DNA from 3 places in the Streptomyces sp. NPDC088923 genome. Region 3 is predicted to be linked to each of the others. Evidence: riboswitches for the same ligand, from Rfam matches in the RefSeq annotation. Region 3 holds a riboswitch; each other region holds the start of a gene.

Region 1 (7,586 bases), on a different contig from region 3:
TGCCGTACATCGCGCTGCAACTCGTCGGCATCCAGGCGGTCCTGGACGTCATGGGCGTGGGCGGCGGCGACGACACGAACTGGTTTGTCAAGGACCTGCCACTTCTGATCGCTTTCGCCGTACTCGCCGCGTACACGTACTCCTCGGGTCTGCGGGCTCCGGCGCTGATCGCCTTTGTCAAGGACGGGCTGATCTACCTCGTCATCGCGGTCGCGATCATCTACATCCCGATCAAGCTCGGTGGCTTCGACGACATCTTCGCGAAGGCCGGCGACGCGCTCTCGCAGAAGAACCCCGCGACAGGAGCGCCGAAGGGCGCCCTCGCGCCCGGCGAGGCGGGGCAGTGGGGGTACGCGACACTCGCGCTCGGCTCGGCGCTCGCGCTCTTCATGTACCCGCACTCGGTGACGGCGACGCTGTCGTCGAGCAAGCGGAACGTGATCCGGCGCAACACCACGATCCTGCCGCTGTACTCGCTCATGCTGGGGCTGCTCGCGCTCCTCGGCTTCATGGCGATCGCGAGCGGCGTCAAGGTGAGCAACGGGCAGCTCGCGATCCCGCAGCTCTTCGAGAACATGTTCCCGGACTGGTTCGCCGGGGTCGCCTTCGCGGCGATCGGCATCGGCGCACTCGTCCCGGCGGCGATCATGTCGATCGCGGCGGCGAACCTCTTCACGCGCAACATCTACAAGGACTTCCTGAAGCCGGACGCGACCCCGGCGCAGGAGGCGAGGATCTCCAAGCTCGTCTCGCTGCTCGTGAAGGTCGGCGCGCTGATCTTCGTGCTCGGCATGGACAAGACCGTCGCGATCAACTTCCAGCTGCTCGGCGGCATCTGGATCCTCCAGACGCTCCCCGCGCTCGTCGGCGGGCTCTTCACACGGTGGTTCCACCGCTGGGCGCTGCTCGCCGGCTGGGCGGTCGGGATGGCGTACGGGACCTGGGCGGCCTGGTCGACGTCCTCGCCGACGCAGGACCACTTCGGGGGCTCCTCGAAGGAGATCCCGGGGCTCGGCGAGATCGGGTACATCGGGATGACGGCGATCGTCCTGAACGTCGTGGTCACGGTCGTCCTCACCTTCGTCCTGCGGGCCTTCAAGGCACCGGACGGCGTGGACGAGACCCAGCCGTCGGACTATGTGGCGGACGCGGGTGACCCTGGGGTCAAGCAGGAGTTGCCGCCGGCTGTGCCGGAGACCGCGGGGCACTGACGGCGGGGGCGGGGCCCGCGCGGGGCTCCGCCCCGGCGCGCGGGGCTCCGCCCCGGACCCCGCTCCTCAAACGCCGGAGGGGCTGATTTTTTTGACATGTCCTCACTTACAGCGACCGGAATGCGAACACGCGCGCGCCCCGCTCCCCCCGGTAAAAACTCCGTACGACCCCGCTTGTGGGGTCCCCTCAAGCCATACGATCGACGTCGCCGCCCCCACCGCCCCCCGTCACCCCACCGGGCACAGGGGACCTTGTCGGCACCCCACAACCGTTGACCCGCACGTAACAGTCCCCACCCCCGACACAACATCTGGGGCCTCCTTTCCCGCCCGCCCCCCAGATGTATGCTCTTCCTCGCTGTCGGCAGGGGAATCCGGTGCGAGTCCGGGACTGTCCCGCAACGGTGTGCGACGCGCCCCGTGGCGTGTTGCGAGTCCGATGACCTGCCGAAAGCGCGCCGCCGCCCCGCCCGGGCACGGCGCCAGACGTCCGGGCCCCGCGGAAAGGGCCGGGGACGTGACGCGGTGTGCCCGAAAGCGCTGCCGTCGTCCCGTCGCCGCCCCGCACCCGAGGCCCCCAGCGAGCGAGGGAGAGCCACCCCAGTGACCATCGCGCCAGCAGATCCCGCCTCATCGGTCGCGGCCGAGCAGGACCTTCCCGGGACCGCCCTGTTGCGGACCCTCACGGAACTCACCGCCGATCTCCCCGACACCGACCCCGGCCGGGTCGCCGCCGCCGCCCTGCGCGGCCGCAGCGCCCACGCCGACGAGGCGGAGCTGCGCGAGCTGGCCACCGAGGCCGCCGCCGGGCTCATCTCCGAGGACCCCGCCTACTCCCGGCTCGCGGCCCGTCTGCTGGCCCTCGCGATCACCGAGGAGGCCGCCGGGCAGGGCGCGAGCGGCTTCGCGGCCTCCGTCGCCGTGGGCCACCGCGAGGGCCTGATCGGCGACCGCACCGCGGAGTTCGTCGCCGCGCACGCCGCCCGCCTGGACGCGCTCGTCGACACCGAGGGCGACGACCGCTTCGGCTACTTCGGCCTGCGCACCCTCTACAGCCGCTACCTGCTGCGGCACCCGATCACGCGCAAGGTCGTCGAGACCCCGCAGTACTTCCTGCTGCGCGTCGCCGCGGGGCTCGCCGCCGACGACAGCCTCCCGGCCGTCGACGAGGTCGCGAGCCTGTACCGGCTCATGAGCCGCCTGGACTACCTGCCCTCCTCGCCGACGCTCTTCAACTCCGGTACGCGGCACCCGCAGATGTCCTCGTGCTACCTCCTGGACTCGCCGAAGGACGAGCTGGACTCGATCTACGAGCGCTACCTCCAGGTCGCCCGGCTCTCCAAGCACGCGGGCGGCATCGGCATCGCGTACTCCCGCATCCGCTCGCGCGGTTCGCTGATCCGGGGCACCAACGGGCACTCGAACGGCATCGTCCCCTTCCTCAAGACGCTCGACTCCTCCGTCGCCGCCGTCAACCAGGGCGGGCGCCGCAAGGGCGCCGCCGCCGTCTACCTGGAGACGTGGCACTCGGACATCGAGGAGTTCCTGGAGCTGCGCGACAACACGGGCGAGGACCAGCGCCGCACCCACCACCTCAACCTCGCGCACTGGATTCCCGACGAGTTCATGCGCCGCGTCGCCGCCGACGCCGAGTGGTCGCTCTTCTCGCCGGCCGACGTGCCCGAGCTGACCGACCTGTGGGGCGAGGAGTTCGAGGCCGCGTACCGCGCCGCCGAGGCGAAGGGCCTGGCCCGCAAGACGATCCCGGCGCGCGAGCTGTACGGCCGCATGATGCGTACCCTCGCGCAGACCGGCCAGGGCTGGATGACCTTCAAGGACCACTCCAACCGCACCGCGAACCAGACCGCCGAGCCCGGCAGCGTCGTCCACTCCTCGAACCTGTGCACCGAGATCATCGAGGTCACCGACGACGGCGAGACCGCCGTGTGCAACCTCGGCTCGATCAACCTCGGCGCGTTCGTCGAGAACGGCGCGATCGACTGGGAGCGCCTGGACGAGACCGTCCGCACGGCCGTCACCTTCCTCGACCGCGTCGTGGACATCAACTTCTACCCGACCGAGCAGTCCGCCGCCTCCAACGCCCGCTGGCGCCCGGTGGGCCTGGGCGCGATGGGCCTCCAGGACGTCTTCTTCAAGCTGCGGCTGCCCTTCGACTCGGCCGAGGCGAAGGCGGTCTCCACCCGGATCGCCGAGCGCATCATGCTCGCCGCCTACGAGGCCTCCGCCGACCTCGCCGAGAAGCACGGCCCGGTCCCCGCCTGGGAGAAGACCCGGACCGCGCGCGGTGTCCTGCACCCCGACCACTACGACGTGGAGCGGACCTGGCCGGAGCGGTGGGAGGCGCTGCGCGCCCGTATCGCCGAGAGCGGCATGCGCAACTCGCTGCTCCTCGCGATCGCGCCGACCGCGACGATCGCCTCGATCGCCGGCGCCTACGAGTGCGTCGAGCCGCAGGTCTCCAACCTCTTCAAGCGCGAGACGCTCAGCGGTGAGTTCCTCCAGGTCAACGGCTACCTCGTCGAGGACCTGAAGAAGCTCGGCGTGTGGGACGCGCGCACCCGTGAGGCGCTGCGCGAGGCGAACGGCTCGGTCCAGGGCTTCAACTGGATTCCCGAGGAGGTCCGGGCGCTGTACCGCACGGCGTGGGAGCTGCCGCAGCGCGGCCTCATCGACATGGCCGCCGAGCGCACCGCCTTCCTCGACCAGAGCCAGTCGCTCAACCTGTTCATGGAGACGCCGACGATCGGCAAGCTCTCCTCGATGTACGCGCACGCCTGGAACAAGGGCCTGAAGACGACGTACTACCTGCGCTCGCGTCCCGCGACGCGCATCGCCCGCGCGGCCGGTTCCTCGGCCGCCGAGGCCGCACCCATCCCGGAGCAGGCCAAGCCCGCCGCGCCGAGCGTCGCGGACGCCGAGGCGATCGCCTGCTCCCTGGAGAACCCCGAGTCCTGCGAGGCCTGCCAGTAATGTCCGAATCCACCCTTCCCGAGCAGAAGAAGCGCAACCAGAACCTGCTGGACCCGGGCTTCGAGCTGACCCTGCGCCCCATGCGCTACCCGGACTTCTACGAGCGCTACCGGGACGCGATCAAGAACACGTGGACCGTCGAGGAGGTCGACCTCCACTCGGACGTCTCCGACCTCGCGAAGCTCACGCCCGGCGAGCAGCACCTCATCGGCCGTCTCGTCGCGTTCTTCGCGACGGGCGACTCGATCGTCTCGAACAACCTGGTGCTGACGCTGTACAAGCACATCAACTCCCCGGAGGCGCGGCTCTACCTGAGCCGGCAGCTCTTCGAGGAGGCCGTGCACGTGCAGTTCTACCTGACGCTGCTCGACACGTACCTGCCCGACCCGGACGACCGCGCGGCCGCCTTCGCCGCCGTGGAGAACATCCCGTCCATCCGCGCGAAGGCCGAGTTCTGCTTCAAGTGGATCGACGAGGTCGAGAAGATCGACCGCCTGGAGTCGCGGTCCGACCGGCGGCGGTTCCTGCTCAACCTGATCTGCTTCGCGGCGTGCATCGAGGGCCTCTTCTTCTACGGCGCCTTCGCCTACGTGTACTGGTTCCGCTCGCGCGGCCTGCTGCACGGCCTCGCGACGGGCACCAACTGGGTCTTCCGCGACGAGACGATGCACATGAGCTTCGCCTTCGACGTCGTCGACACGGTCCGCAAGGAGGAGCCGGAGCTGTTCGACGACAAGCTGGAGGCCGAGGTCAAGGAGATGCTCGCCGGGGCGGTCGACGCGGAACTCCAGTTCGCGCGCGATCTGTGCGGTGACGGCCTGCCCGGCATGAACACCGAGTCGATGCGCGAGTACCTGCAGTGCGTCGCCGACCAGCGCCTCGTGCGCCTCGGCTTCTCGCCGGTGTACGGCTCCAGCAACCCCTTCTCCTTCATGGAGCTCCAGGGTGTGCAGGAGCTGACGAACTTCTTCGAGCGGCGGCCGTCCGCCTACCAGGTCGCGGTCGAGGGTTCGGTCTCCTTCGACGACGACTTCTAGGGCGTACGCGGTGTAGGCGCTGGTCTCCCCGAGGGGGCCGGGTTCCGTACGGGACCCGGCCCCTTCGGCGTGCCCGGGGTCTCAGGCGCGCCGGACGCGGAGCACCGTGGCGCGGGGCTGGAGCGTGATGCCGATGCGGGGGCGCGGGTCGGTGCGCCCGGGGACGGTTTCGACGTGCCAGTCCCGGACCGTGTTGGCGAGGACGAGGGCGAGTTCGGTGAGGCTGTAGATGTCGCCGGGGCATTTGCGGTTGCCGATGCCGAAGGGGATGAAGGCGTGCCGGGGAATCTCGGCGGCGCGTTCGGGGAGCCAGCGGTCGGGGTCGAAGCGGTGCGGCTCGGGGAAGGACCTCGCGTCGTGCTGGAGTGCCCAGGGGCTGTAGAGCACGTCGGTTCCCGCGGGGACGCGATAGCCGCCGAGTTCGGTGTCGCTCGCGGCCCTGCGGGTGAATATCCATGCCGCCGGGCGTATCCGCATGGATTCGCTCACGAGATTCCGGGTGAGGGCGAGTTTCGGAAGATCCTCGAAATCGACGGGACGGTCCGGCGCGACCGATTCCACCTCCGCGCGCAAAGTGTGTTCCCACTCGGGGTGCTGGGCGAGGAGGTGAAAGGTCCAGGCGAGTGTCGCCGCGACATTCTCGGCCGCCGCGACGACAAGGGATACCACGTTGTCGTGAATCTCCTCGTCGGGCAGCGGGGCGCCGTTCTCATCGGTGGCGTGAAGCAGTACGGAGAGCAGGTCGTCCTCGGGCACGGCCTCGCCGGAATCCTTCGCGCGCGCCTCGCTCACCAACTGCCGGACGAGAGCGTGCAGTTCCGCGAGGGCCGCGTTGAAGCGGCGGTTGGCGGGGGTCGGCAGGCGGTGCAGTGGCCCGAAGGAGAGGATCATCCGCTGATAGAGGCCGCCGAAGACGGTGTGCAGGGCGTGCGCGATCCGGTCGGCGAGTTCGGTGCCGCTCGCGTCGACCTCCAGGAGGGAGCGGGAGACGATCCGGACGCCGGTACGGAACATCTCCGCGCCGACGTCGGTGATCTCCCCGTCCCGCCACGATCCCGCGGTCCGTACCGCCTCCTCGGTCATGACGCGCGCGTAGGAGGCGATCCGCTCGGGGCGGAAGGCGGGCTGGATGGTGCGGCGCTGGCGGCGGTGGCGGGGGCCGTTGCTCGTCGCCACCCCCTTGCCGAGCAGGATCTCCAGGGTGTCCCAGAGCGGTCCGCCGACGGTGAACTCGGGGCGGGTCAGGAGGGTGCCGACGAGGTCGGGGGCGCAGACGGCGAGGACCTGCTTGGGGCCGAGCGCGATCCGTACGACCTCGCCGTGCGCGCGGAGCCCTTCGAGGAAGGGGAGCGGGCCGCGGGCGAGGGCGGGGGCGTGGCCGAGGAGCGGGAGGGCTCCGGCGGCGAGCGGCGCCGGGCGCGGGGTGCCCTCGGGGGGCGCGGTGGGGGGCGTACGCGGGCTCATACGGTGCCCTCCTCTTCGTGCGGGCCGCGCTGGCGGCCGACCCGGGGGGTCTCGGCGGGGCGCACGGCGGGGGTAGTGCGCGCCGGTGCGCTCTCCTGGAGATACGGGGGGCACGCGGGGTCCTCCCATTGCTCCACGCGATAGCGCCCGGATTCGTGGTGGAACCAGTAGACGGACGGAAACCAGTTCCGCATGTTGTCGGTGCAGGACAGCAGAACGGCTCGCGTCCGTTCCCGCTCCGTTTCGCCGCCTTCAGCATCGCCTTCACCGTCGGCTTCGATTTCGGCTTCGGATTCGGCTTCGGATTCGGTGAGGGAATCGGCGAGTGCGCGCAATTCCTTTTCGGCGTCGAGGAATGCGGTGACGCGTCCCGCGACTTTCTCGCGCACGACGGACACGGCTTCCGCGAGTTCCATTCCCTCGTGCCTGATGAGGCTTATCCCGAGGTTGTGCAGCTCGTCCCCCGCTATTTCCTTCGGCAGCGAGCAGAGGTCGTTGTACCAGGCGGCGAAGTCCTGGCAGGCGAGCCCGGCGGTGCGGTACGCGCTGCTTTCCCGCACGGAGGCGGGGAGTTCGCCGCCGGCGACGGCTTCGAGGAGGTCGAGCCAGAGTTCGTGGGCGAAGGTGAGGCGCCGCAGCTCCAGGTACGCGGCGACGGTCGGGACGGTACGGCTCAGGCGGTTGCGGAACTCCTGGTCGTAGGCGTCGATGACGGGGCCCATGTGGCGGGCGAAGCGGGCGCGCCACGTGGGGGGCATGGGCTCGCCCATCCGCAGCAGGCAGTCGGCGAAGGCCGCCACCAGCGGCTCCTCGTGGTGCAGATGGGCGCCGGGGTCGCCGAGCGCGGCGTGCAGGTCCGCGCACAGGGCGCGCCAGGAGGCGG
Region 2 (7,586 bases), on a different contig from region 3:
TCCTCCTCGTCGATGCCGAGCCCCGGCCGGAACGGCAGCACCCCGAAGGTGTCCCGTCCCGTCAGGTCCCGCAGCATCCGCAGGCCCGGTTCGAGCAGCGAGACGTCGCCCCGGAACTTGTTGACGAGGTAGCCCGCGACGAGCGCCTGGTCCTCGGCCGAGAGCAGCGCCGTCGTCCCGAAGAACGACGCGAAGACACCGCCCCTGTCGATGTCCCCGACCACCACGACCGGCAGTCGGGCCGCCCGCGCGATCCCCATGTTGACGAGGTCGGTGCGGCGCAGGTTGATCTCCGCCGGGCTCCCCGCGCCCTCGCAGATCACGGCGTCGTACGTGCGCCGCAGCTCCGCGAGGCAGTCCACGACCGTCCCGAACAGCTCCGCCTGCTTCCCCCCGTGGTAGCCGCGCGCGCTCAGCTCACCGAGCGGCCTCCCGAGCAGCACGACCTGGCTGGAGCGCTCCCCGCCCGGCTTGAGCAGCACCGGGTTCATGAGCGCGCTCGGCTCCACGCGCGCGGCCCGCGCCTGCATCGCCTGCGCGCGGCCGATCTCGGCGCCGTCGCGCGTGACGAAGGAGTTGAGCGACATGTTCTGCCCCTTGAACGGCGCGACGCTCACCCCCCGCCGCACCAGCCACCGGCAGATCCCGGCCGTCACGACGCTCTTGCCCGCGTCCGACGTCGTCCCGGCGACGAGCAGCCCGCCCCCGGTCACCGCGCACCCCCCGAGCGCCGCGCGAGGACGAGCCGCGCCGCGACGCACACCCCGAGCGCCGCCCACGTCACACGCCGCGAGAGCCGCACGGCCCGCTCGACGTCGGTCACGGCGACCGCCCGCCCGCGCCGCGCGCCCAGCACGGGCCGGTGCTCGACCCGCCCTCCGTACGACAGCGTCCCGCCGAGCCGCACCCCGAGCGCGCCCGCGAAGGCCGCTTCGACGGGTCCCGCGTTGGGACTGGGGTGCTTGTGCGCGTCCTCGCGCACCGCGGCGAGCGCGGTACGGGGCCCGCCACCCACGAGCGCGGCGAGCCCGGCCGTGAGCCGGGCGCCGGGGAAGCCCATGACGTCGTCGAGCCGCGCGGCCGACCAGCCGAACCGCAGGTGGCGCGGCGACTTGTGGCCCACCATCGCGTCGAGCGTGTTGACGGCCCGGAAGGCGACGAGCCCGGGCACCCCGCCGAGCGCGCCCCACACGAGCGCCCCGACGACCGCGTCCGAGGTGTTCTCGGCGACGGACTCGACGACCGCGCGCGCGATCGCGTCCGCGTCCAGCCGGCGCGGATCGCGCCCGCACAAGTGCGGCAGGCGCTCGCGCGCGGCGGCGAGATCGCCCGCTTCGAGCGCGGCGGCGAGCGCGCGCCCCTCGCGCGCGAGCGAGGTACCGCCCACGACGGTCCAGGTCACGAGCGCGGTGAGCGCGGCGGACGCGGCGGGGGAGCGGCGCGCGGCGGCACGCGATACGACGGCGGCGAGCGCGGTGGCGCCGCCCGCGCACAGCAGGGTGTGCAGGGCGCCCGCGCCCCGGTGGTCGCGCCACAGCGCCTTCTCGGCGACGCCCGCGAGGCGCCCGTACCCCGCGACGGGGTGGCCGCGGCGCGGATCGCCGAAGAGGGAGTCGCCGAGCAGGCCGACGGTGGCGCCGACCGCGAAAACACGTCCGGCAGGCATGGCGTCAGTCCGCGCTCACGCCTCGCCGGGGGAGCGGACGGGCTGGCGGGTGCGCACTGCGGCGTATGCCGGGCATGGGGGTGTCCTACTCTCAGGGTCCGCGCCCTGGTACGACGTGATTCGGCGCCGGGAGTTCCTGACTTACGGGGATCACCCCCCGCTCACAGTGGCGGGACCGCGCCGGATTCGCACCGGTACTTCCTCCACAGCCGCCGAAATGGCCCCGGCAGTGCATCACGCCCCGAGACCGGGCGTCAACTCGCACTTGACGCAAGAGGGACGAATCGGCCGCCGGGGCCCCGCGCCCCCTCCTCCGTCCACGTCATGCGAAAGCCCCGCGCCGCCCCCTGCCTCGGGGGCCTCGCGGGGCCGGTGGGTCCGCTCAGGCCACGATCACGTAGATCCCGAACGCGACCGCCGCGAGGCACACCCCGAAACAGGCGTACGCGCCGAGCCGGGCGAGCAGCGCCTGGCCGCTCGTCCCCGTACCGCTGCCCGCGCCCGTACCCGCGTCCCCGCCCGCGCCGCCGTCCTCCGCCGTCGCGGCCGAGGCGCGCGAGAGGCCCGCGATGCCGAGGGCGAAGGCGCCGACGAGGCCCACCGTGACGAGCAGGCTCACGCCGAAGACGGAGCCGAGGGCCGCCCAGTCGATGTTCATGCCGGTTCCTTTCAGGCCGCGGTGCCGGAGCCCGCGGTGTGGCGCGGGGTCTCGGTCGCCTGCGGGGCGGGGAGTTCCGCCGTGAGCGGGGGGTGGAGGGCGTCCGGCGCCTCGGCCGCCGTCGGCTGGACCGGCACTGTGAGTGTCCCGGCGGGCGGCGGCGCGACCGCGGCGAGGGCCTGGGTGACGACTCCGGCGGGTTCGCCGTCGCCGGTCACGTCGTGGTGGCTCACCGGCCGGCGCCGCGACAGTACGTAGATCGTCCCGGCTCCCGCGAGGAGCAGTACGCCGGTGAGGGCGACCCCCCACGTGCCCTGCCGGGTCAGGAACTCGGCGCCCGCGCCCACGAGCGCGGCGGCCGGGAGCGTGAGCAGCCAGGCGATCGCCATCCGCCCCGCCGTCGACCAGCGCACCGTGCCGCCCTTGCGCCCGAGGCCCGCGCCCATCACCGAACCGGAGCACGCCTGGGTCGTGGAGAGCGAGAAGCCGAGGTGCGAGGAGGCGAGGATGACGGTCGCCGCGCCGGTCTGCGAGGCGAAGCCCTGCGGCGGCGCGAGCTCGGTGAGCCCGGTGCCCATCGTGCGGATGATGCGCCAGCCGCCGAGATACGTGCCGAGCGCGATCGCGCACCCGGCCGAGAGGATCACCCACACCGGCGGATTGGCCCCCGGCTTGAGCACGTCGCCGGTGACGAGGGCGAGCGTGATGATGCCCATCGTCTTCTGCGCGTCATTGGTCCCGTGCGCGAGCGAGACGAGCCCGGCGGAGGCGATCTGCCCCACCCGGTACCCCTTCGCCCCGGTCTTCTCGTCGACGTCGCGGGTCAGCCGGTACGTCAGCCGGGTCGCCGCGAAGGCGGCGAGGCCCGCGACGACGGGCGCCGCCACGGCCGGGATCACGATCTTGGTGACGATCGTGCCGCCGTTGACGCTGGAGAAGCCCGCCGACATGACAGCGGCCCCGATGAGCCCGCCGAAGAGGGCGTGGGAGGAACTGGAGGGCAGGCCGAGCAGCCAGGTGACGAGGTTCCACAGGATGGCGCCGACGAGCGCCGCGAAGATCACTTCCGTCCTGAGCCCGGACTCGTCGACGATTCCCCCCGAGATCGTCTTGGCGACCTCCACCGAGAGGAAGGCACCCACGAGGTTGAGCGCCGCGGACATCGCCACGGCCGTCTTGGGCTTGAGGGCGCCGGTGGAGATGGTGGTCGCCATCGCGTTGGCGGTGTCGTGGAAACCGTTCGTGAAATCGAACACGAGAGCGGTGACGATCACGATCCCGAGGAGAAGCGTGATGTGTTCCATTTACCCAGGCTTCTGTTGGACGTCAATGTCACGCCGAACGTAAGCAATCCGAGTGAACGGAAGATGAACTGGGGCGGGCGCTGTGGTGACCTGAACCGGAGTGACGCGGCGCGGGGGCCGCGCGCGGGACCCGGGGCGCCGCCGCGCGGATTCCGCTTGCGCCCCGTCCCCGCACCGCCGCCCCTCCCGTCCCCGCACCGCCGCCGCGCCCCGCGCCCCCTGCCCGCGCCGCTCGCCTCAGCCGTCCGTGAAGCGCTCCAGGTCCGCCGCGGAGCCGTTGAACACGTTCTGGTCACCGGGCAGCGGCCCCTTCACCGCGTACTGCCACAACGTCCAGTACGTCCACCCCGCCGGCAGCTCACCCGGGCTCTCTCCCCAGTTCGCGAGCCACAGCGGGTGCGTGTCGGCGAAGGCGGTGCTGCGTCCGGTGCAGGTGTTCCACCAGTGCGCGGTCGTGTAGATCATCGGTCGCCGCCCGGTCAGCCGCAGCGTCTCGTCGCTGAAGTCGCTGATCCAGGCGCGCATCTTCTGCTTGCTGATCCCGTAGCACTTGTGCTGGGCGTCGTACGGGTTCGTCTCCAGGTCGAGCGCCGGCGGCAGCGTCCGTCCGTCGGGCCGCCAGTCGCCGCCGTTGCGGACGAAGAAGGCGGCCTGCCGGGTGCCGGAGGAGCGGTCGGGCAGCGCGAAGTGGTACGCGCCGCGCAGCAGCCCCGCCTTGGCGGCACCGCCGTACTGCTTCTCGAAGACGGGACTGCGGTACGTCGTCGACTCGGTCGCCTTCACGTACGTGAACCGCGCGCCCTTCTTCCGCGCCGCGGCGAAGTCCACCGTCTCCTGGTGTGCGGAGACGTCGTGCCCGCGCGGCCCCTCGGGCCCGGCCGCGAGAGCCGGGGTCACGGAGAGTGTCACGGCGGCGAGGACCGCCGGGCCGAGCAGGGCGGAACGGGTGCGGCGTAGACGCCTCATGGGGCCCCCGAAGAGGAGAGGACGGACGGAAATCGCGCCGAGCGTAACGGCTGATCCATATGTAAAGCGGGAAATAAGCCCGCGATTCGCCGCGCTCATCCGTCCGCGCCCCCGCCGGAGCGGCTGCGAGGATACGGGCATGGAACGGACCCCTGGACCCGGCACCCGCGCCGCCTGGACGGAACTGCTCGCCGTGGCACGCCGCAGCGTCGCCGACGGACTCGTCACGGGCACCTCGGGGAATGTCTCGCTGCGGGTCGACGATCCGGCGCTCGGCACGCTGATCCTCGTGACACCGACGGGCGTCCCGTACGAGGAACTCGGCCCGGACGACGTGGTGGCCGTCGACATGGCGGGCCGGCAGGTACTCGGCGGCCTGCGCCCGACGAGCGAACTCCCCCTCCACCTCGCCGTCCACCGCGACCGCCCGGAGGCCAGGGCCGTGGTCCACACGCACGCGGTGCACGCGACGGCGGCCTCGCTCCTGGTCGACGAGATACCGCCGGTCCACTACGTCACGGCCCTGTTCGGCGGCCCCGTCCGCGTCGCCCCCTACGCCCTCTACGGCACCGAGGCCCTGGCCGACGCGGCCCGCACGGCCCTGACCGACCGCACCGCCTGCCTCCTCGCCCACCACGGCACCCTGACCCTCGCCCCCGACCTCCCCACGGCCTACGACCGCACCGCCCAGCTCGAATGGCTCTGCCACGTCTGGCTCACGGCCGCAGCACTCCCCGCCCGCACACCACGCGTCCTGACCCCCGAGGAACTGACGGAGGCGACCGCCGCACTGAGCACCTACGGACAGCCCCCGGCCTGACACCCCACAAGCCCGGCCTGGCCGGCGTCCGGCCCGCCACTTCCAGCCCCTCCGGCGTTTGAGGAGCGGGGTGCGGGGCGGAGCCCTGCGAGTCCCTCCCGGCGAGCACTGCCCTCCGCATCCGGGCCCGCAGCTTCCAGCCTCTCCGGCGTTTGAGGAGCGGGGCCCGGGGCGGAGCCCCGCGACCTCCCCCGCCCCGTCACCACTGCGCCGCACGAGCGCACTGACCGCCCAGCGCGGGAGGACCGGCCGAGAAGGGGAAGACGCCTGAAAGGCGCTCCACATCCCGCAGGTGCCCGGAGAGGAATCGTCCCGTGCCGAAACCGAGCCGTACCGCCCTGCCCCGCATCCCCGCCCCCCACCACTTCGGCCGACATCTCAGCCGCCGCCTCCCCACCCGTTTCCGCGTGCTCCTCGTCGCCCGCCGCCTCCCCGTCGTCGGCCCGGCCCTCACCGCCCGCCGTCTGGTCCGGCTCGCCCGCCTGGCCCGCCGCCACCGCCCGAGCCGCCGCCGCCCCGCCAAAGGCTGGCGCCCCCCTGCCCGGCCCCGCGGCACGGAGACCGGCGCCGCACGCGCCCCCCTGCCCGTACGCCCGGCTGCCTCGTCCGCGTCCCCCTCACCCACCCGTGCCCGTCCGGTGGCCGGGGCGCGGGGGCGGACGGAGACTGGCGGGGTGCGCACCGTGAAGATCACCGCCCAAGCGACCGCGGCGGCGCTGACCGCCCTCCTCGGCGCCGGTGCCGCGGCCGTCGCCGCCGGGCGCGTGGCGGGCGAGGCGGGCCTGCGGCCCCGCCCCGGCCGCCCGCTGCCCACCGAGCCGAAACTCACCGTGCACACGGCGACCGCCGACCGCGTCACGCTCACCCGCGCGCTCGCCTCGCTCCGCCCCGGCGTCTACGGCCTGGCGGGCGAGGACGGCAGGCACGCGACGGTGGGACGGGTGCTCGACACAGAGGCGCACCGGGCGGACACGGTGGTGCGCGAACTCCTCGACGGAGCGGGCGAGTTCAAGCCAGGTACGCACGCGCGGTTCACCCCGCAGGTGTACACGGGCACCCCGCGCACGGCGCTGGGTCTCGACTACGAGGACGTCGAGATCGCGGGCCTGCCGGGCGCGCTGCCCGCGTGGTTCGTCCCGGCGGCGCGCGCGACGTGGGTGATCGCCGCGCACGGACTGGGCACGACACGGGAACACGCCCTCGTGCTCATGGACTTCCTGCACCGGCAGCAGCTCCCCGTGCTCGACCTCGCCTACCGCGGCGACCCGGGCGCCCCGGCGGCCGAGGGCGCGCTCTCGCGGTTCGGCGCGGACGAGTGGCAGGACCTCGAAGCGGCGGTGCGGTGGGCGGTACGGCACGGGGCGCGGCGCATCGTACTGCTCGGCTGGTCCACGGGGGCCTCGATGGCGCTGCGCGTGGCGGCGCGCTCGGAGCACCGCGACCGCATCGCGGGCCTGGTCCTCGACTCACCGGTCCTGAGCTGGCAGTACGCACTCGAAGGGCTCGCGAGGGCCCGCCGCACCCCCGGTTTCGTCCTGCCGCTCGCGGTACGGGCGGCGGAGGGCCGCGCGGGCCTGCCGAAGGAACGGGTCGACAGGGCGGCCGACCCCCACGCCCTGCGCGTACCGGTTCTCCTCGCCCAGAGCGAGGACGACGCCCTCGCCCCCTACCCCCTGGCCCGCGCCTTCGCCCGCTCCCGCCCCGACCTGATCGTCACCCACACGGTCAAGAACGCCCCCCACAGCGCGGTCTGGAACCGCGACCCCACCACCTACGAGGAATCCCTCCGCCGCTTCCTGACCCCCTTGATGTAACCCCCCACAAAACCGTCCCCTCCGGCGTTCAAGGAGCGGCGCCCACAAGCCCAGCCCCTCCGGCGTTCGAGGAGCGGGGCCACAAATCCAGCCCCTCCGGCGTTCGAGGAGCGGCGCCCACAAGCCCAGCCCCTCCGGCGTTCGAGGAGCGGCGCCCACAAGCCCAGCCCCTCGGGCGTTCAAGGAGCGGCGCCCACAAGCCCAGCCCCTCCGGCGTTTGAGGAGCGGGGCCACAAATCCAGCCCCTCCGGCGTTCGAGGAGCGGGGCCACAAATCCAGCCCCTCCGGCGTTTGAGGAGCGGCGCCCACAAGCCCAGCCCCTCCGGCGTTCGAGGAGCGGCGCCCACAAGCCCAGCCC
Region 3 (7,586 bases):
CGGGCCACGGCCGCCCGGCCCACCACCGTCCGAGCCACCGCCATCCGGCCCACCACCGTCCGGAGCCTCGCCCTCCAAGGCGTGGCCCTCCGGCCGCCCACTCCCCCACGCGGGCCCACTCCCCCACGCGGGCCCTCTCCCCCGCGCGGCACCGACGAACGAGGTCTTGCCGGTGGCGGGCCCACCCGAGACGACGATCTTGAGGATGAGGCGTTCCCCCGCCGCGTGCCACCGTCCGTCGCTCATCCGCCACTTCCCTCGCCAGCGCACCCCAGGCACCAGCCGTCCCGGTGCCGAAGCGCCCAGGATGACAAGCCACCGGGCAAAGGGGGCGAAGTGCGGGATTCTTTACCGGATGGGCATGTTCGTGCCCGGACCGGACCGTTTCGCACCGCACCGGGTTCGCCAGCGACGGAATTCACGATCACGCGAACCAGGAACGAACCGAATGGACGGTCAGGACAGCACCAGGTTCCACCGCCCGCCGTGCCCGCTGAGCGTCGTCACCGCCAGCGGGCGGACGTCGACGCGCCAGTACGCGGGGAGGGGGAGGCCGAGGGCGTGGACGAGGGCGGCGCGGACCGTGTCCGGTTCGACGAACAGGGGCAGCGGCCCCGTCACCGTTTCCGCGAGGTGGTCGAGGTGCGCGCCGACGCGCCGCACCAGGTCGGTGAGCGGTTCGCCGTCACCGCCGGGGCGTGCCGCCGGGTCGGAGAGCCAGGCGGCGAGGGCGGTGGGCTCCGCCGCGGCCACCGCGTCGAGCGGACGGCCGCGCCAGCTTCCCGGCTCCTGCCCGGCGAGGGCGGGTTCGGGGACGGCCCCGGGGTGGCCGAGGAGGGCGGATGTCTCTCGGCAGCGCGGCGAGGGCGCGCGGCGAGCCCGTACCCGTACGTTCTCCGCCCGCATCGGCACACCGCTCGCCCGCAGTTCGGCGGCGGCCGCGCGGCCCCGGTCCGTGAGCGGTGTGCCGTCGTCGAAGGCGGCGGAACGGCTCGCCTCGCTCTCCGCCGCCGAGACAAGGATCACTCGGATCGTCATACCGGCCCGCTTTCACCGTTTGTCATGTCCCACGTCCAGCAGGCGCACTTGGCGTTCGGACGGGTGAGCGATATCGTCCCGATGACCTTACAAGCGACATGACGGAATCCGGTGAGAGCCCGGAACGGTCGCGCCACTGTATGCCTGGCCCCGTACGCGGACCCGGCGAGTCAGACCCGTCATGCGTATTCGAAGCTCCATCGACCGGGACGCGAGTTCCCCAGGAGGCTTGCCATGGCGCAGTCCGCCGCCCCGCCCGTTTCGGGCTCTTCCTCCGCTTCCGAGACCCCGCTTCGGCTGCCGATCCGCACGGTGCTGCCGTGGGCGGTCTTCGTCGGTCTCCTCATGCTCATCGCGCTCTACTTCGTCGGCGCCGAGCAAGGCGCCACCTCGCTGTTCTCCGGCACGGGCGTCCACGAGTGGGTGCACGACGGCCGGCACCTGCTCGGTTTCCCCTGCCACTGACGGGCGGATTCGTACTCTCATGAACTCCGCCATCGTCAGGAAACTCCTCGTGCGCGGGATGCTCGCCGGTCTCGCCGCCGGGGTCCTCGCCTTCGTCGTCGCCTACCTGCTCGGGGAGCCCCGGGTGGACTCGGCGATCGCTCTGGAGGAGGCGCACTCCCACGGGGGAGGCGGCCACGAGCACGAGGTCGAGGTCGTCAGCCGCGGCCTCCAGTCCACCGCCGGGCTCGCGACCGGTGTCCTCGCCTACGGGGTCGCCTTCGGCGGCATCGTGGCCCTCGCCTACTGCTTCGCGCTCGGCCGTGTGGGCCGTTTCAGCCCGCGCGCGACCGCCGCGCTCATGGCGGCGGGCGGCCTCTTCGCCGTCTATATCGTCCCCTTCCTCAAGTACCCGGCGAACCCCCCGGCCGTCGGGAACCCCGACACGATCGGCAAGCGCACGGCGCTGTACGGGCTGATGATGCTGCTCAGCGTGCTGCTCGCGCTCGCGACCGTGATCATCGGCAAGCGGCTCGCGCCGACGCTCGGCAACTGGTGGGCGACGGTCGTCGCGCTCGCCGGCTTCGCCGTCGTGATCGGCCTCGCCTACGCGTTCCTGCCGTCCGTCAACGAGGTCGGACACGACTTCCCCGCCACGCTGCTGTGGCAGTTCCGCGTGGCCTCGATCGGTATCCAGCTCACGTTGTGGACCGGTTTCGGCCTGCTCTTCGGTGAGTTGGCGCAGCGGATGCTCGCGCCCGCCGAAAGGCGCGTCAGGGCCGGCTCGGTGGCCTCGGCCGCTGCCTGAGCCACATCCCGTACGCCACGGGGGAGGGACCCGATTCCCGGGCCCCTCCCCCGTTCCGCGTCCCCGCGGGCAGGATGGACGGCATGAACGAGAAGACCCAGCAGGAGGTACGGGAGTTCTTCGGATCGCGCGCGGCGGGCTGGGAGGACAGGTTCCCCGGCGATCAACCGCGCTACGACGCGGCCACGGCGGTCCTCGGACTGCGCCCGGGTGATGTGGTGCTCGACGCGGGCTGCGGCACGGGCAGGGCGCTCGCGCCGCTGCGGGAACGCGTCGGGATCGCGGGCGCCGTGCTCGGCGTGGACCTGACGCCTCAGATGCTGCGCGAGGCGGACGCGAAGGGCCGGGCGCGGCACGGCACACTCGTCCTGGCGGACGTGGCGCGGCTGCCGCTGCGGGAGGGGGCCTGCGACGCGGTGTTCGGGGCGGGGCTCGTCTCGCACCTGCCGGGCCCGGAGACCGGCCTGCGGGAACTCGCGCGGGTGACCCGGCCCGCCGGGCGGCTCGCCCTCTTCCACCCGCTCGGGCGCGCGGCCCTCGCGGCGCGCCACGGAAGGGAGCTGAGCGAGGACGATGTACGGACCAGGGCGCGTCTCGTCCCGCTGCTGGACGCCACGGGCTGGCGGCTCGTGTCGTACGTGGACGAGGACACGCGCTTTCTCGCGGTGGCGGTACGGAAGCCGGAGCGGCCCGTGACCTGACGGGCTGCCGGTACGCCTCGCCCTGACCCGTGACGGGACGCCTCACTCTGACCGGGGAGGCGCGCTCACCCTGACCGGTGATCGGGGCGCCTCACCCTGACCGGCGACCGTCGCCCCGCCCCGTACCGTCCCTGCTCGCTCCCCCGCTCGCCTGCGACTCGCATGCCGGGTGAAGGCTTCGGGACGGGCTTGTGCGGCCTCTCGACGCCGTGGTTACCGACTGGTTAAGGTGCGCCAGCCCGCACGAGGCGGGCCCCCGTCGTCCTGCCTCCGCACGGGACGGGACGCTCGGGCGGCGATCGGGAGGCGGACGTGAGCGAGCCGGAGGACACGGGGAACGGGACCGTGGTGAGGGAGGTGCCGGAGACCGCGCGGGCGACGGGTGAGGAGCCGGGGCGGCCGGACGTGGCCGCGGCGGGCGAGGGCGAAGGGCTCGCGGGTGGTGAGGAGGACGCGCTGCTCGTCCTCACCGCCGCGCTGCTCACCCCGGCCCAGTTCCCCGGGGCCCTCGGCGACGACTACCCGGAGGCATGCGGCCGGCTGGGGCTGCCGCCCCTCGTCCAGGGCTACGGACTCGTCCTCGGGCAGGACGGGGCGGGGGCGCGGTGGACGGTCGTGGTCGACGACGTCTCGCTGGTCGCCGTCGCGATCGCCTCGTGGGACTGCGGGATGGAGTACGAGCTGACGCCGGTTCCGCGCGCGATCGTGGCGACCCTGCCGGGCTGGCCCCTGGCGCTCGCGGTCGCCGCCCCCGGCGTGCCCGCGCCGCACGACCCGGACCTCTCGGGGGACCCGGAGGCCCCCGAGGCCCTGCGCCCGCCGTCCTCGTCGGGCTGGGGCCCGGCCCAACGGCGGCTGGGCGCCGACGAGATCTCCCGCCAGTGGGCCACGTGGCGCGGGGAGTTCACGGCGGAGGAGGCCGAGGCGGCGGAGGCGGGCGACGGTTCCGCGAGCCCCGACGGTTCCGCGAGCCCCGAGGGTTCCTTCACGGCTCCGGGCTCCGAGCCCACCGCCGTTTCGGTCCGCGCGGCACTCGCCGAGGCCCGCGCCTATCTCGACACGCCTCCGCCGCTGGGGCGCATCCGTTCCGCGTTCGCGAGCGACGAAGCACGTCTGCTGCGGGTCGACGGCCCGGGCTGGTCGCTCGTGGCCCGTACCGACGACATGGCCTTCGTCCTGCTGGACGCGGTGCCGGGAGAGGTCGTCCCAGTCGAGCGCGGCCCCCGGCTCCCGGCCCTCCTGGCCGGGCTCGAAGCGCTGGCAGCGCGTTCCTGAGACCGGGGCCCGGCCGCACCGCCTGCCTCTCACCCGATGTCGTAGACCGTCACCGGCACCCCCCGTTCCGTCAGCCGCGCCCGTATCAGCGGTTCCACCCGGTCCCAGCGGCCCCCGGCCAGTCCGCAGCCGATGCGGGGCATGTGGATCGAGGCGCCGAGGCGCAGGGCCTCGGGGGCGAGGCGGTCGAGCGCCTCGCCGATCGCCTCGTACCGGACCGGGACGCCCTTGCCGCCACGGCCGGTTCCGTGCTGTCCGATCATGTTGGCGACCCACACGGCATGCTCGACCCGGACCAGCTGGAGGGCGCCGAGGGCGAAGTCGCGGGACGCGCGCTCGCGGTGCCACGCGCGGTAGGCGCGCTCCGGCTCGGGCCAGCGGCGGGTGAGGGCGAGGACGAAGCCCTTGCCCCAGCCGCCGCGGTCGTTGCAGACGTGCGCGATGATCCGCGGCCCCTCGCCGCGCGGGGCCGTGGCGTCGCCGCGTACGTACTGGATGGCGTCGCCGCGGACGTACTCGCTCTCCTGCGTCATGCGGGCACCGTAGGCGGTGGCTCCGACACTCGCCCTCCGGAGGCCCGGCCCTTCAGCGGCCCAGTTGCTTGCGGCTCGCCCTGCGCAGCCTGCGGCGCTGGCTCGGGTCGAGGGTGAGGTAGGCGACGGCGGGGACGCCGAGGATGATCAGCAGGGCGGCCCACCAAGGCAGCCAGATGAGCAGGATGAGGCCGACGACGGCGCCGCCGGCCGCCACCTTCGCGTTTGTGGACATGTCTCTCGTCTCCCCCGGTGCTCGTCCGGCCGGGCCACGGTCTCGCGGCCCCGTCCCGGTCACCTGTCGTCAAGAACGGCTCTGCCGTTCCCACGGTTCCAGTGGAGACCCGATCGGCCACCGGGGCAACCCTGATCTTTCTCGGGGTCGCCTGCGGCACACCCGCGCCAGACCTCTCGAAGCGCCTCCTGGGGTCCCCGCCCCGCTCCCCCGCGCTCCCGCGATTCGCGGCCGTAAACCTTTCGCCACTGTCGCCACGGAGCACACCCCCCGGCCCCTGCCCGCGGTCGAACGAGCGCCGGGAACACGGCCTCGGCCTTTCATTCGCTTCAGCGATTGGCAGAGCGGCCCGCGTCCGAGAGCGTGGGACGCGTCGCAACCGGCGCGGCACGGGGCAGTACGCCGTGCCGGGACCGGAGGGCACGCCCGTGCCCCCGGCTGTCGTCACCCAACGGGAGAACCCGCATGCTCGGTACGAAGATGAAGCGCGCCCTCGCGATGGGCGGGGCGAGCCTCGCCCTCGCCGGGGCCGGCGTCATGGCCGCGAGCCCCGCCTTCGCCGCCACCACCGTCGTCGCCTGGACCCACGGCAACGTCCACGCCGGTCCCGCCAAGGGCGAGCGGGTGGTCAGCTACGTCAACGCCAACTACAGCTACACGGGCCTTTGCTGGCTGGAGGGCGACCTCGTCAACGACCACGGCATCAGCAACCGCAACTGGGTTCGCCTCCAGCTCAACAGCGGCGGAATCGGCTACGTGAGCGCCGTCTACCTGAAGGGCAACGACAAGGGCAACGTGCCCAACCACTGCTGAGCGGTTCCGAGCAGGCCGTGGGCCCCGCCTTCCTTCCGGCAGGCGGGGCCCACGGCTCTGTCCGGGCCTGCCGCGAGGCCGAGAGGGCTCATACCCCCGCGCGGCCCCGGCGGCGGAGCGGACCCGCTCAGCCGCGAACGCCCAGCAGGTGGTCCGTCGCGAGCTGGTCGAGCGCCTCGAAGGCCATGCCGCGCTCGGCGGCGGCCTCCACGTCGAAGTCCTCGTACGCGCTCTTGTCGCCGAGCAGCGAGGCGAGGCCGTCCTCGGCGGTGGGCAGCGCGAGCTGGTCGAGGCGCGCGGCCTTCAGTGCCTCCTGGACCTTCGGGTCGGCGCGGAAGGCCGCGGCGCGCTCCTTGAGGATGAGGTAGTTGCGCATGCAGCCGGCGGCCGAGGCCCACACGCCGTCGAAGTCCTCGGTCCGCGGCGGCTTGAAGTCGAAGTGGCGCGGGCCCGCGTACCCGGCGGTCTCCAGGAGGTCGACGAGCCAGAAGGCGTTGCGCAGGTCGCCGGCGCCGAAGCGGAGGTCTTGGTCGTACTTGATGCCGTTCTGGCCGTTGAGGTCGAGGTGGAAGAGCTTGCCCGACCAGAGGGCCTGGGCGATGCCGTGGGCGAAGTTCAGCCCGGCCATCTGCTCGTGGCCGACCTCCGGGTTGACGCCGTACAGCTCCGGGCGCTCCAGGCGCTCGATGAAGGCGAGGGCGTGGCCGACGGTGGGGAGCAGGATGTCGCCGCGCGGCTCGTTGGGCTTGGGCTCGATGGCGAAGCGGAGGCCGTAGCCCTGCTCGGTGACGTACTCGCCGAGGAGGTCGAACGCCTCCTTCATGCGGTCGAGCGCGAGGCGGATGTCCTTGGCGCCGCCGGACTCGGCGCCCTCGCGGCCGCCCCAGGCGACGTACGTCTCGGCGCCCAGCTCGGCGGCGAGGTCGATGTTGCGGATGACCTTGCGCAGCGCGTAGCGGCGGACGTCGCGGTCGTTGGAGGTGAAGCCGCCGTCCTTGAAGACGGGGTGCGTGAAGAGGTTCGTCGTCGCCATCGGCACGACGAGGCCGTGCGTGTCGAGCGCCTCGCGGAAGCGCTTGACGATCCGCTCGCGCTCGGCGTCCGTGGAGCCGAAGGGGATGAGGTCGTCGTCGTGGAAGGTGACACCCCACGCGCCCAGCTCGGCCAGTCGGCGCACGGACTCGACCGGGTCGAGCGCGGGGCGGGTGGCATCTCCGAAGGGGTCCCGGCCCTGCCAGCCGACGGTCCACAGACCGAAGCTGAACTTGTCCTCGGGGGTGGGCTGGTAGTTCATGCGGCTCCCTCGCCATCGTGTCGTGCGCGCCGTGGCCTATTTCGTCATGGCGCTTAACAAATTAGACTCCCGGAGCCCGGCTGTGAAGAGCGGGTGCCGATTCGGCCCCTCCGGGCGGGTGTCTCGCCCCGCCGGACGGAGTACGACACGGTGGTGTGATCAGCCGGGCAGGACGCCGCTCCGGGACGCGGGCGGCGGCGCGATGGGAGGACGAGGATGACAGCCGGGGAGCAGGCCGAAGGGCCGTACGTGGTGGGGATCGACACCTCGACGCAGTCCACGAAGGCGCTGGTCGTGGACGTGGCGACGGGGCGGATCGTGGCAAGCGGGCAGGCGCCGCACACGGTGACGACGGGGGCGGGCCGCGAGTCGGACCCCCGGCAGTGGTGGGAGGCGCTGCTGAGCGCCCTGGAGCAGTGCGGGCCGTACGCGCGGCAGGCGGCGG

What was found. A riboswitch is a leader RNA that binds a small molecule or an ion and turns the genes downstream of it on or off. The one in region 3 is predicted to bind cobalamin.
Region 1: another riboswitch for cobalamin. It lies ahead of ACIP4O_RS13315 (ribonucleoside-diphosphate reductase subunit alpha); the one in region 3 lies ahead of ACIP4O_RS24905 (CbtB-domain containing protein).
Region 2: another riboswitch for cobalamin. It lies ahead of ACIP4O_RS10880 (cobalamin biosynthesis protein); the one in region 3 lies ahead of ACIP4O_RS24905 (CbtB-domain containing protein).

The regions. Positions count from the first base shown of each region.
Region 1 is NZ_JBIVIO010000002.1:465,979-473,564, reverse strand. Features, by position in the region: gene mctP (monocarboxylate uptake permease MctP) at 1-1,211, shown strand, start outside; cobalamin riboswitch at 1,557-1,678, shown strand; gene ACIP4O_RS13315 (ribonucleoside-diphosphate reductase subunit alpha) at 1,815-4,202, shown strand; gene ACIP4O_RS13310 (ribonucleotide-diphosphate reductase subunit beta) at 4,202-5,239, shown strand; gene ACIP4O_RS13305 (cytochrome P450) at 5,321-6,703, opposite strand; gene ACIP4O_RS13300 (multidrug MFS transporter) at 6,700-7,586, opposite strand, start outside.
Region 2 is NZ_JBIVIO010000001.1:2,411,843-2,419,428, forward strand. Features, by position in the region: gene ACIP4O_RS10875 (cobyric acid synthase) at 1-713, opposite strand, end outside; gene ACIP4O_RS10880 (cobalamin biosynthesis protein) at 710-1,666, opposite strand; cobalamin riboswitch at 1,777-1,909, opposite strand; gene ACIP4O_RS10885 (hypothetical protein) at 2,049-2,324, opposite strand; gene ACIP4O_RS10890 (anion permease) at 2,336-3,628, opposite strand; gene ACIP4O_RS10895 (lysozyme) at 3,866-4,594, opposite strand; gene ACIP4O_RS10900 (class II aldolase/adducin family protein) at 4,734-5,414, shown strand; gene ACIP4O_RS10905 (alpha/beta hydrolase) at 6,089-7,228, shown strand.
Region 3 is NZ_JBIVIO010000007.1:271,465-279,050, forward strand. Features, by position in the region: gene ACIP4O_RS24895 (GTP-binding protein) at 1-246, opposite strand, end outside; gene ACIP4O_RS24900 (histidine phosphatase family protein) at 457-1,038, opposite strand; cobalamin riboswitch at 1,104-1,237, shown strand; gene ACIP4O_RS24905 (CbtB-domain containing protein) at 1,273-1,503, shown strand; gene ACIP4O_RS24910 (CbtA family protein) at 1,523-2,290, shown strand; gene ACIP4O_RS24915 (class I SAM-dependent methyltransferase) at 2,374-2,991, shown strand; gene ACIP4O_RS24920 (hypothetical protein) at 3,304-4,266, shown strand; gene ACIP4O_RS24925 (macro domain-containing protein) at 4,296-4,799, opposite strand; gene ACIP4O_RS24930 (hypothetical protein) at 4,852-5,034, opposite strand; gene ACIP4O_RS24935 (SH3 domain-containing protein) at 5,500-5,847, shown strand; gene xylA (xylose isomerase) at 5,975-7,141, opposite strand; gene xylB (xylulokinase) at 7,358-7,586, shown strand, end outside.